DNA from 2 places in the Sphingobium sp. KCTC 72723 genome. Region 1 is predicted to be linked to the other one. Evidence: predicted binding sites of a transcription regulator. Region 1 holds the regulator's gene; the other holds the start of a gene.
What was found. Region 1 encodes LexA, which represses DNA repair genes until DNA is damaged. Its sites were predicted from a motif close to GTTCCNCNCTTGTTCT; they were not measured.

Region 1 (4,728 bases):
TTTGTTCACGCACATAGCCGGGCAGGTCGATGGCCCGGCGCAGGGCATTGCGATTGCGCTGGCGACCGGGGATCAGGGCGCGAGTGCCGAGGCGGATGCCGAAGCGATGCGGCGCAGCGGGCTGGCGCATCTGCTGTCGATCAGCGGGCTGCATGTGACGGCGCTGATCGGGGCGGTGATTTTCCTGCTGATGCGGGTGATGGCGCTGAGCCGCCGGGCGGCGCTGGAGTGGCCGTTGATGCTGATCGCGGCAGGGGGCGGAGCGCTGGCCGGGATCGGATACACGCTGTTGACCGGAGCGGAAGTGCCGACGGTGCGGTCGTGCGTCGCGGCGTTGCTGGTGCTGGGCGGGCTGGCGATGGGGCGGGACGCGATTACGCTGCGGCTGGTGGCGTCGGGCGCGCTGGTCGTGCTGGCCTTCTGGCCCGAAGCGGTGGCGGGGCCGAGTTTTCAGATGAGCTTTGCCGCCGTGACGGCGCTGGTCGCGCTGGCGGAGCATCCGGGGTTTCGGGCCTTTGCGGCGGCGCGGGACGAGGGGGTGATGCGCAAGGGGATGCGGGTGCTGGCCGCGACGTTGATGACGGGGATCGCAGTCGAACTGGTGCTGATGCCGATCGCGCTGTTTCATTTTCACAAGGCCGGGATGCTGGGGGCGTTCGCCAATATCATCGCGATTCCGCTGACGACGTTCGTGGTGATGCCGCTGGAGGCGCTGGCTTTGCTGTTCGATCTGGCGGGGTTGGGCGCGCCATTCTGGTGGCTGACCGAACGGGCGCTGGGCCTGTTGCTGGTGCTGGCCCATGGCGTGGCGGCGCAGCCGATGGCGATGATGGTGACGCCGGCCATGCCGGGATGGACGTTCGGGGTAACGATCGGCGGGCTGTTGTGGTGCCTGTTGTGGCGCAGCGGGGGGCGGTGGCTGGGGCTTGGCGGGGTTGTGGTCGGTGTGGCGGCGATGCTGATGCAGTCGCCGCCTGACCTGCTGGTGACGGGCGATGGCCGCCATGTCGTGGTGCGGATGGCGACGGGGCGGATGGCGTTGCTGCGTGCCGGAGCGGGAGATTATGTGCGCGATACGCTGGCGGAGAGTGCGGGCTATGACGGGCCGCTGGATGCGCTGGCGGGTTTGCCGGAGGCGCGCTGTTCGGCGGATTTATGTGCGGCGCGGGTACGGGCGGGCGAGCGGACATGGGCGGTGTTGATGACTCGCAATTCCATGTTCGTGGAGCGGGTGCAGTTTGAGAAGGACTGCGCGGCGGCGGATATCGTGATCGCCGACCGGGGATTGCCGCGCTGGTGCAGGCCGCGCTGGTTGAAAATCGACCGCCGGTTGCTGGCGCGGACGGGTGGCGTCGCCATCAACCTGGCCAATGGTTCGGTCAGGACGGTGCGGCAGCCGGGCGACGCGCATCCGTGGATCGCGCGCCCAGCACCGCGCCGTAACTTGGCCCGTCCTCAGTTATAGCGGCGCAGCAGTCCGGCCAGCTTGCCCTGAATCCGCACCTGATTGGAATCATAAAGTTGCGGTTCATAGGCGCTGTTGGCCGGGTCGAGCCGGACCCGTGGCCCTTCGCGGCGGAAAAATTTGAGCGTGGCTTCATGCTCGTCGATCAGGGCGACGACGATCTGCCCTTCGCGGGCGCTTTCGGTGCGCTGGATCAGGGCGAAGTCGCCGTCCAATATGCCCGCTTCGATCATCGAATCGCCGGAGACTTCGAGCGCATAATGATCGCCCGCGCCGAGCAGGGCGGCGGGGACGGAGAGCATATTCTGTCCTTCCATCGCTTCGATCGGAACACCTGCCGCGATGCGGCCGTGCAGGGGAATTTCGATGACGTCATTGGCCGCCGTGGGCAGCATCGGCAGGCTGGGCGCGGCTTTGGGTTTTGCCGGGGCAGCGGGCGTGCGGTGCATGGCGTCGGGCAGTTTCAACACTTCGAGCGCGCGGGCGCGGTTGGGCAGGCGGCGAATGAAGCCGCGTTCTTCCAGCGCGTTGATGAGCCGGTGGATGCCGGATTTGGAACGCAGGTCGAGCGCGTCCTTCATCTCCTCGAACGAGGGGGACACGCCGCCTTCATCCAGCCGGGTTTGAATGAAGCTGAGCAATTCCTGCTGCTTGAGCGTCAACATGACTGCGGTCCTTCCGTGGAACGTATGAAGAACAGTTAGTAAACGGAACGGGGCAAGTCAAGCGCCGCTGCAACCCGTCGCATTTGCGGGAACGAGATGGGGGCAAGGGGGTTTTGCGATCATGCTGCCGACAAAAGAGACAGCAAGATGGACATAGAGAGTGATGATGCCCCAAATTCCTTACCCTGCTAACGATCGGCACCGGACAGACCATGACGCCAATCGTCGGCGTTGGGGAAATGGCGTGCGATTTCAGGAAGGTGAGCGGCAATTTGGCGATCGCGACCATCGCGAGGATATGGTCGGAGAAAGACAGCATTGCTGACATATATTTGTGGCTAAAGCGGGATTATCGTGACGCTTTCGCCTTGCGCGGCGGTTGGTGATCCGGCGGGGCGGTGGATGAGGCAATCGGCCATGGCGAGGGCGGCAGTGGCGGCGCTGTCCTGTGACGTTACCGTAACGATTCCATCCTTGCCCTGACGTGCGCGCAGATAATCGTCGCGTTCGGCGGTTTGCGGCAGGGGGGAAGCGAGGCGCGCTTCGAGCGTTGGCGGCAGCGGATCGTGCGCGCCCGACAGGTGGCGGACGAGGGGCAGCAGGAATAAAGTTGCGGTGACGAAGGCCGATACGGGGTTGCCTGGCAGGCCCAGGAACAGCGCGCTGTCCAGCCGACCGGCCATCAGTGGCTTGCCCGGACGCATGGCGATCTTCCAGAAATCGAGCGTGCCGCCAGCCTGAGCGAAGGCGGGGCGGACCAGATCATGATCGCCGACCGATGCGCCGCCAGTCGAAACGATGATGTCGGCCTGCTTTGCGCGGGCGAGAGCGGCGACCATAGCGTCCAGATCGTCCGGCACGATGCCCAGATCCATCACATCGCAGGGTAGCGCGGCCAGCAGGGCGGCGAGCATCGGCGCGTTGGAGGAGGGCAGGCGGCCCGGTGGGGTTGGTGCGCCGGCCGGGACGAGTTCGTCGCCGGTCGAGATCAGCGCGATGCAGGGGCGGCGGCGGACGGGGAGCTGGCCATGACCGCCCAGTGCCGCCAGCGCGATCTGTGCCGGGCCGAGCCGTGCGCCTGCTTCGAGCAGGGGCGCACCATTCCCGAAATCGGATGCGGCGGGGCGGACGTGGCGGCCCGTGGCCAGCGTGCCGTCGATGGCGCGAAGCAGGTCGGCTTCGACGGCGGCATTTTCCTGAATCAGGATGGCGTCGGCACCCGGCGGCAGAGGCGCGCCGGTGAAGATGCGGCAGGCTTCGCCGGGGCCAAGCGATGCGGGGGGCGGGCCACCGGCGCTGCTGGTTGCAGTGATGCGCCAAGGGCCGGGTTCTTCGGCCGCGCGCACGGCATAGCCGTCCATCGCGGACAGAGCGGCCCATGGCTGGTCGCGCAAGGCGATTATGGACTGCGCCAGCCAGCGGCCGGTGCAGGCGACGAGCGGAGTTTGCTCTGCTGGCAAGAGCGTTGCCAGCGCGAACAGGCGGGCCTGGGCTTCGGCTACCGGCAGCAGGCTCATGGGGTGCGGCGCCAGTCGCCCGATTTGCCGCCGGTCTTTGCGATCAGGCCGATATTGCCGATCATCATGCCCTTATCGAGCGCTTTGGCCATGTCATAGACAGTGAGCAGCGCGACCGATGCGGCGGTCAGCGCCTCCATTTCCACGCCCGTCTGCCCGGCGGTGCGGGCAGTGGCGGTGACGGTGACGCCCGTGGCGTCGAGGGCGAAATCCACGGTGACGGCGCTGAGCGCGATCGGGTGGCAGAGCGGGATGAGGTCGGCGGTGCGCTTGGCCGCCATGATGCCCGCGACCCGCGCGACCGCCAGCACGTCGCCCTTCTTGACGAGGCCCGCCGCGATAGCGCTGGCAGCGTCGGCGATCATGTCGATCCGCCCGGATGCGACGGCTTCGCGCGCGGTTACGGCCTTGGCAGAGACATCGACCATGCGGGCCGCGCCGTCTTCGTCCAGATGGGTGAGGCCGGTCATGCGCCGGTGAGGAGATTGAGCGTTGCGGCCTCCACGTCGGGCTGGCGCATCAGTGTTTCACCGACAAGGAAACAGCGCACGCCATGGTCGGCCATGGCGGTGAGGTCGGCATGGGAGGTCAGGCCGCTTTCGGCGATGAAAGTGCAGCCTTCCGGTGCCTTCCCCACCAGTTCGTAGGTGCGGGCGAAATCGACGGTGAAGTCGCGCAGGTCGCGATTGTTGACCCCAATGAGGCGCGAGCGCAGTTTCAGCGCGCGCTCCAGTTCGGCTTCGTCATGCACTTCGATCAATGCGTCCATGCCGAGGCCGAGCGCGGTATCCTCTATGTCCTTCATCTGCGCATCGTCCAGCGCCGCGACGATGATGAGGATGGCGTCCGCGCCGAGCGCGCGGCTTTCGAGGATCTGCCAGGGATCGACGATGAAATCCTTGCGCAGGACGGGCAGCGCACAGGCGGAGCGGGCGGCCATGAGATAATCGTCATGGCCCTGAAAATAGGGTTCGTCCGTCAGCACCGACAGACAGGCCGCGCCGCCCGCCGCATAGGCGATGGCATGGGCTGGCGGATCGAAATCGGCGCGGATCAGGCCTTTTGAGGGGCTGGCTTTCTT
Region 2 (4,728 bases), 1.8 Mb from region 1:
AGCATCCGGTAGGCCGGGTCAGCGAACCGTCCGACATTGCGGCTACCGTCCTGTTTCTGGCGTCCGAAGGTGCGGGCTTCATCACGGGCCAGCAAATCACCGTCGATGGCGGCATGACCCGAAAAATGATCGACGCGCATTGACGGATCGCTATATCCGGCCGCTTCGATCTTGTGCGTCAACGCGCTGGATGTCGGTCATGCGCGCGGCATCCTCAGGCGTCCCAAGGATCAATGGACGACGCCATTGCTCCATCTGCGCCACTTGTTCGCCAAAGCTGGCGAATGGCGACCAATTTCCATCTTCCTTCTGAAACACCGAAGCGCCAGATGCGTGCGCAAGGGCTATTCCCCCGGCAACATCCCAGATGTTGGGTGTCGCGAACCTGGCGACTTGTAGAAGGCCTGCCGCCACGAACGCACATTCGATTGCGGCCGATCCTGTCTTGCGCCCATCCCACGGCCCGATACCAGACTGACCATGCGGATCACCCGCGAGCCGTTTGCGAACGGCAGGGTTGGGCATGCGTGAGACTTGTTCGCCCTCAAAACGCAAACCCTCGGCGCCGCCGCTATGATAGACACCAGGCGTAAGCAAATGGCTTGTGCTGCACCATAATGCGCCGACGACGGGAACACCGCGGTAGAGCACGCCCACGGATGACGCGAATAGCGGGAAGCCGTTGATGAAGTTGCTTGTCCCATCGATCGGATCAACCGCCCAGACAAAATCGCTGCCCAGTCCCGCCTGGACAGCCATTTCTTCGCCGATGATGCCATGCTCGGGGAAATGATCTGCCAGATGGCTGCGGATGATCGCTTCGACCCGGCTGTCGACTTCGCTTACCGGATCGCGCATCAAGGCAATGGCGTTATCATCCCCCTTATATTGCACGGCCATTAGGCTGCCCAGCGCAGCCAGGATTTCCCGGCCGCCGATCGTGGCCAGTTCCACCGCAACAGCTTCCATGCGGGCAAGTAAATCCGGTGTTGGCATCGGCTCAGCAACTGTCATCGTCATGTCCCGTCATACTGCCAGGCACCAATATCGTCACCGGCTCGTCATCCAGCCGTATTTCGACCGTCCATGCGTCGTCAGGCATGTCGATGGGGCGATCGTCGATCCGGGGGCACAGCCCGCTGGCCTGAAGCGTGACGACGCAACCTGTTTCCAGGCGGGCCGGTGGCGGGCCGGAGAAATGTTCGGCCCATCCCACCATGGCGTCACGATCGGCCTCGCCAACGAGCAGGATGTCGAGCAGCTTATCCTGTGTGTCCGCCCTTGGCGCGAACGGGAGCCGTGGGCCGATCGCGCCGATGTTGAGAATTTCTACAAGCAGCCATGGCCCGTCGAAACGGCGTCCATCGATATCAACGACGCACGCGATCGGCTTGGCCGTGCGCAACGTCTCCCGAAATGCTGCGCGGCCGTTTTCGCGCTTCTCCTCCGGGGTGTCGGGCGATTCATCGACAAGTTCGATAGATTGATTGAGCGCGCCAAGACCTACCGCTTCCAGAAAGCCTTTCCGCCCGAAGAGCCCGGTGACGCTGCCTACGGTCAGCCTCTTTTCGCGCGCATTGTAGAGACCACCAATGACGGCTTCGACCGATTGACGAATGCCCAGCGCCCTTGCGACATTATTGGACCCGCCCATCGGCAGGATCGCAATCGGTACAGACCGGTCGGGCATCTCGATGGCGACCGAAGCTACGGTTCCATCACCGCCGGCGGCAATCGCCATTTCCATGCCACTCATTCCGGATCGAATATCGTCCCGGCCATGTTCACAGTAGCGGATGGCGAAGCCGGCCTCTTCCAATTGACCGATGAGCGACCGGATCGGCTCGGGCTTTGTTCCCGCATTGGGGCTATGGACCAGTAGCGCCTTCACCCGAAATATCTGCCATTCAACCTAGATCGCGTCGCCAAAATACCAATCATAGTTGCGCCCCAAATTCTTCCAAAGCGGCCGTAACGACTTCGACCTTCGCGTCATCCTGCAAATCGATCGAAACCATGATGCCGCCAGCAAGAGGAACATCATCCCTTTCGTCCTGATCGAACGTCTCGCTATCTGCGCCTCCAATCCGATTGCCTGCGCTGTTGTCCGGTCCGGATGCAGTCACGAAAATATCGGTTCGCTCAATGCCAATTTCCTGGACCAGTCGTTCCACGGCCATGTCCGCCTGGTCCCGTCTATCGAATGTGCCTGTCAATGTGGTGCTCATGGTGATCCTTTCATCAAGGCTTGGAATCGGCCCGATCAGTCTCTGGATAATCTTCCGGTTTCACGGTGCCGACAGAGGGGCGGTCCTCGACATCCTCCTGCGACTTGCCGCCGCGTGTTCGTGGATCGGGATCATCGCCATTGGGTCGGACATCGCCTGCAGGCCCGCGTCGTGGCAACCCGTCCGATCGGCCCTTTTCAGGGTCGAAACCATTTTCGTTTCCAGGCATGTTCTTGATCCTTCCGCAACGCAGTGGCCGGAAGCGATGCCCGGCCTTGGTATGAAGCGCTGATCGGGCGATCGGTTGCATTCTGGCTCCCCCCTTTATTGTAGGAACCACAAGCCGCATGGACCGTTATCGGTGGAACATATCAAGAACAATGAGGCTGTCATGACCGACCGTTTCCATAATCCCAAACTCGATGAGCACCCGGCTTCGAACGCTGAGAAAGATCCAGCAGATTGGGTGTCGGGCAACGAACCCATCACCGGCGCGCAGGCGTCCTATCTAGCGACCTTATGCGAAGAAGCGGGTGTGGAACTGCCAACCGGAGATCTGACGAAAGCAGATGCATCGCGTCAGATCGATGAGATGAAAGCGAAGCTTGGGCGCGCCTGACGGACTTGTGGTTCGAACCATTTGTGATGGTTCATGCCGGAAATCGCACCACATGATCTAATTTTGATGGAAGGGGCCGGGCCTGCCACAGCGTCACGTCCAATCCACCCAAACTAATGTCGATCAGACAGATTTTCCAACAGACAATTGGACCCATCCGACATTCAGGCGTTGTCCGCTCATACCGAGACGCAGCCTCCGAACGATCGGACTGCTCCACGTGGACATCATAAGAATGGCTGGAGAATGCCCATGACGATGGCGACAGACGATGCCCCACCGACGACATCGAAATTGAAAGAAGAACGCGCAAACGGAATCGCGGCCGTGACCCAATCAAAGGGTGATGATCTGATCGGGCGCTCGGTCACGATCAACCGTCCTCGCGACGAACTCTTCGCCTATTGGCGCGATTTTTCCAATCTGCCCTCGTTCATGGATAATGTCGAACGGATCGATATATTGTCGGACACGACATCGCATTGGGTGGTGAAGGCGCCGGCTGGACGCACCGTGGAATGGGACGCGACCATCACGGAGGAGAAGGCTGGCGAATGGATCGCCTGGACCTCTGCCGAAGGCGCCGATGTCCCCAATAGCGGCCGCATCGAATTTCGCGATGCGGGCGCGCGTGGCACCATCGTCACGGCGACCATCGCGTATGATCCGCCCGCAGGCGTGGTGGGCAAGGTGATCGCCAAGCTCTTCCAGCGCGAACCCGCCATCCAGGCGCGACGCGATCTGCGCCGTTTCAAGCAATTGATGGAAACGGGCGAGGTTGCGACCGCAGCTTGGACCCAAAAGCAACGTGACGAGGAGAAAGTCTGATGCGCGCGCTGACATGGCACGGCAAGCATGACGTCCGCGTCGATACCGTGGAAGATCCCGAAATCCTCAACCCGCGCGATGCGATCATCAGGATCACGTCGACGGCGATCTGCGGGTCCGACCTGCATCTTTACGACGGTTATATCCCGACCATGCAGGCGGGCGACATACTTGGCCATGAATTCATGGGCGAAGTGGTCGAAACCGGTCCCAAATCCACATTGTTAAAGGGGCAGCGGGTCGTGGTGCCCTTCACCATCGCCTGCGGCAGTTGCTATCATTGCGGCAAGCATCAATATTCCGCCTGCGACAATGGCAATCCGGCCGACAATCAGGACATCGGCCAGGAAATGTACGGTCAGCCCATGTCGGGCCTGTTCGGTTACAGCCATCTGACCGGCGGCTATGCAGGCGGTCAGGCGGAATATGTCCGCGTACCATTTAGCGATGTGGGGCCGATCGTGGTGCCTGACGGGCTGGATGATGATGAGGTTCTGTTCCTGTCGGACATCCTGCCCACCGGATGGCAGGCGGCGGAGAATGCGGACATCGAACCGGGCGATACGGTGGCGGTATGGGGCTGCGGTCCGGTCGGGCTGTTCGCGGTCCAGTCCGCTTTCCTGATGGGCGCGCACCGCGTCATCGCAATCGACCATTTTCCGCATCGCCTTGAACTGGCCAAAAAATTCGGGGCCGAGACGATCAACTTCGAGGAATCGAAGACTTACGAAGCGTTGATGGAGATGACCGGCGGCATCGGGCCTGATGCGGTGATCGACGCGGTGGGCCTTGAAGCCCATGGCTTCTTTGTCGACAATGTGGTCGATCAGATCAAGGCGTCGCTATTCCTTGGGACCGATCGCACCCATTCGATCCGGCAAGCGATCCATGCCTGTCGCAAGGGCGGGCGGGTGTCGATGCCAGCCGTCTATGGCGGTTTCGTGGACAAGTTTCCGTTGGGCGCCTTCATGGAGAAGGGGCTGACCCTCAAGACCGGCCAGACGAGCGTACAACATTATATGCCCGCTCTGCTCAATGCGATTCTGGAGGGCA

Region 2: the regulator LexA is predicted to act here: its motif matches at 2,532-2,547, upstream of SPBM01_RS13490 (DUF3072 domain-containing protein).

The regions. Positions count from the first base shown of each region.
Region 1 is NZ_CP060388.1:976,019-980,746, reverse strand. Features, by position in the region: gene SPBM01_RS04925 (ComEC/Rec2 family competence protein) at 1-1,465, shown strand, start outside; gene lexA (transcriptional repressor LexA) at 1,456-2,130, opposite strand; gene glp (gephyrin-like molybdotransferase Glp) at 2,469-3,647, opposite strand; gene moaC (cyclic pyranopterin monophosphate synthase MoaC) at 3,644-4,117, opposite strand; gene trpC (indole-3-glycerol phosphate synthase TrpC) at 4,114-4,728, opposite strand, start outside.
Region 2 is NZ_CP060388.1:2,736,790-2,741,517, forward strand. Features, by position in the region: gene SPBM01_RS13465 (SDR family oxidoreductase) at 1-143, shown strand, start outside; gene SPBM01_RS13470 (inositol monophosphatase family protein) at 151-1,020, opposite strand; gene SPBM01_RS13475 (diacylglycerol/lipid kinase family protein) at 1,001-1,891, opposite strand; gene SPBM01_RS13480 (hypothetical protein) at 1,938-2,228, opposite strand; gene SPBM01_RS13485 (hypothetical protein) at 2,242-2,457, opposite strand; gene SPBM01_RS13490 (DUF3072 domain-containing protein) at 2,620-2,847, shown strand; gene SPBM01_RS13495 (SRPBCC family protein) at 3,100-3,675, shown strand; gene SPBM01_RS13500 (zinc-dependent alcohol dehydrogenase) at 3,675-4,728, shown strand, end outside.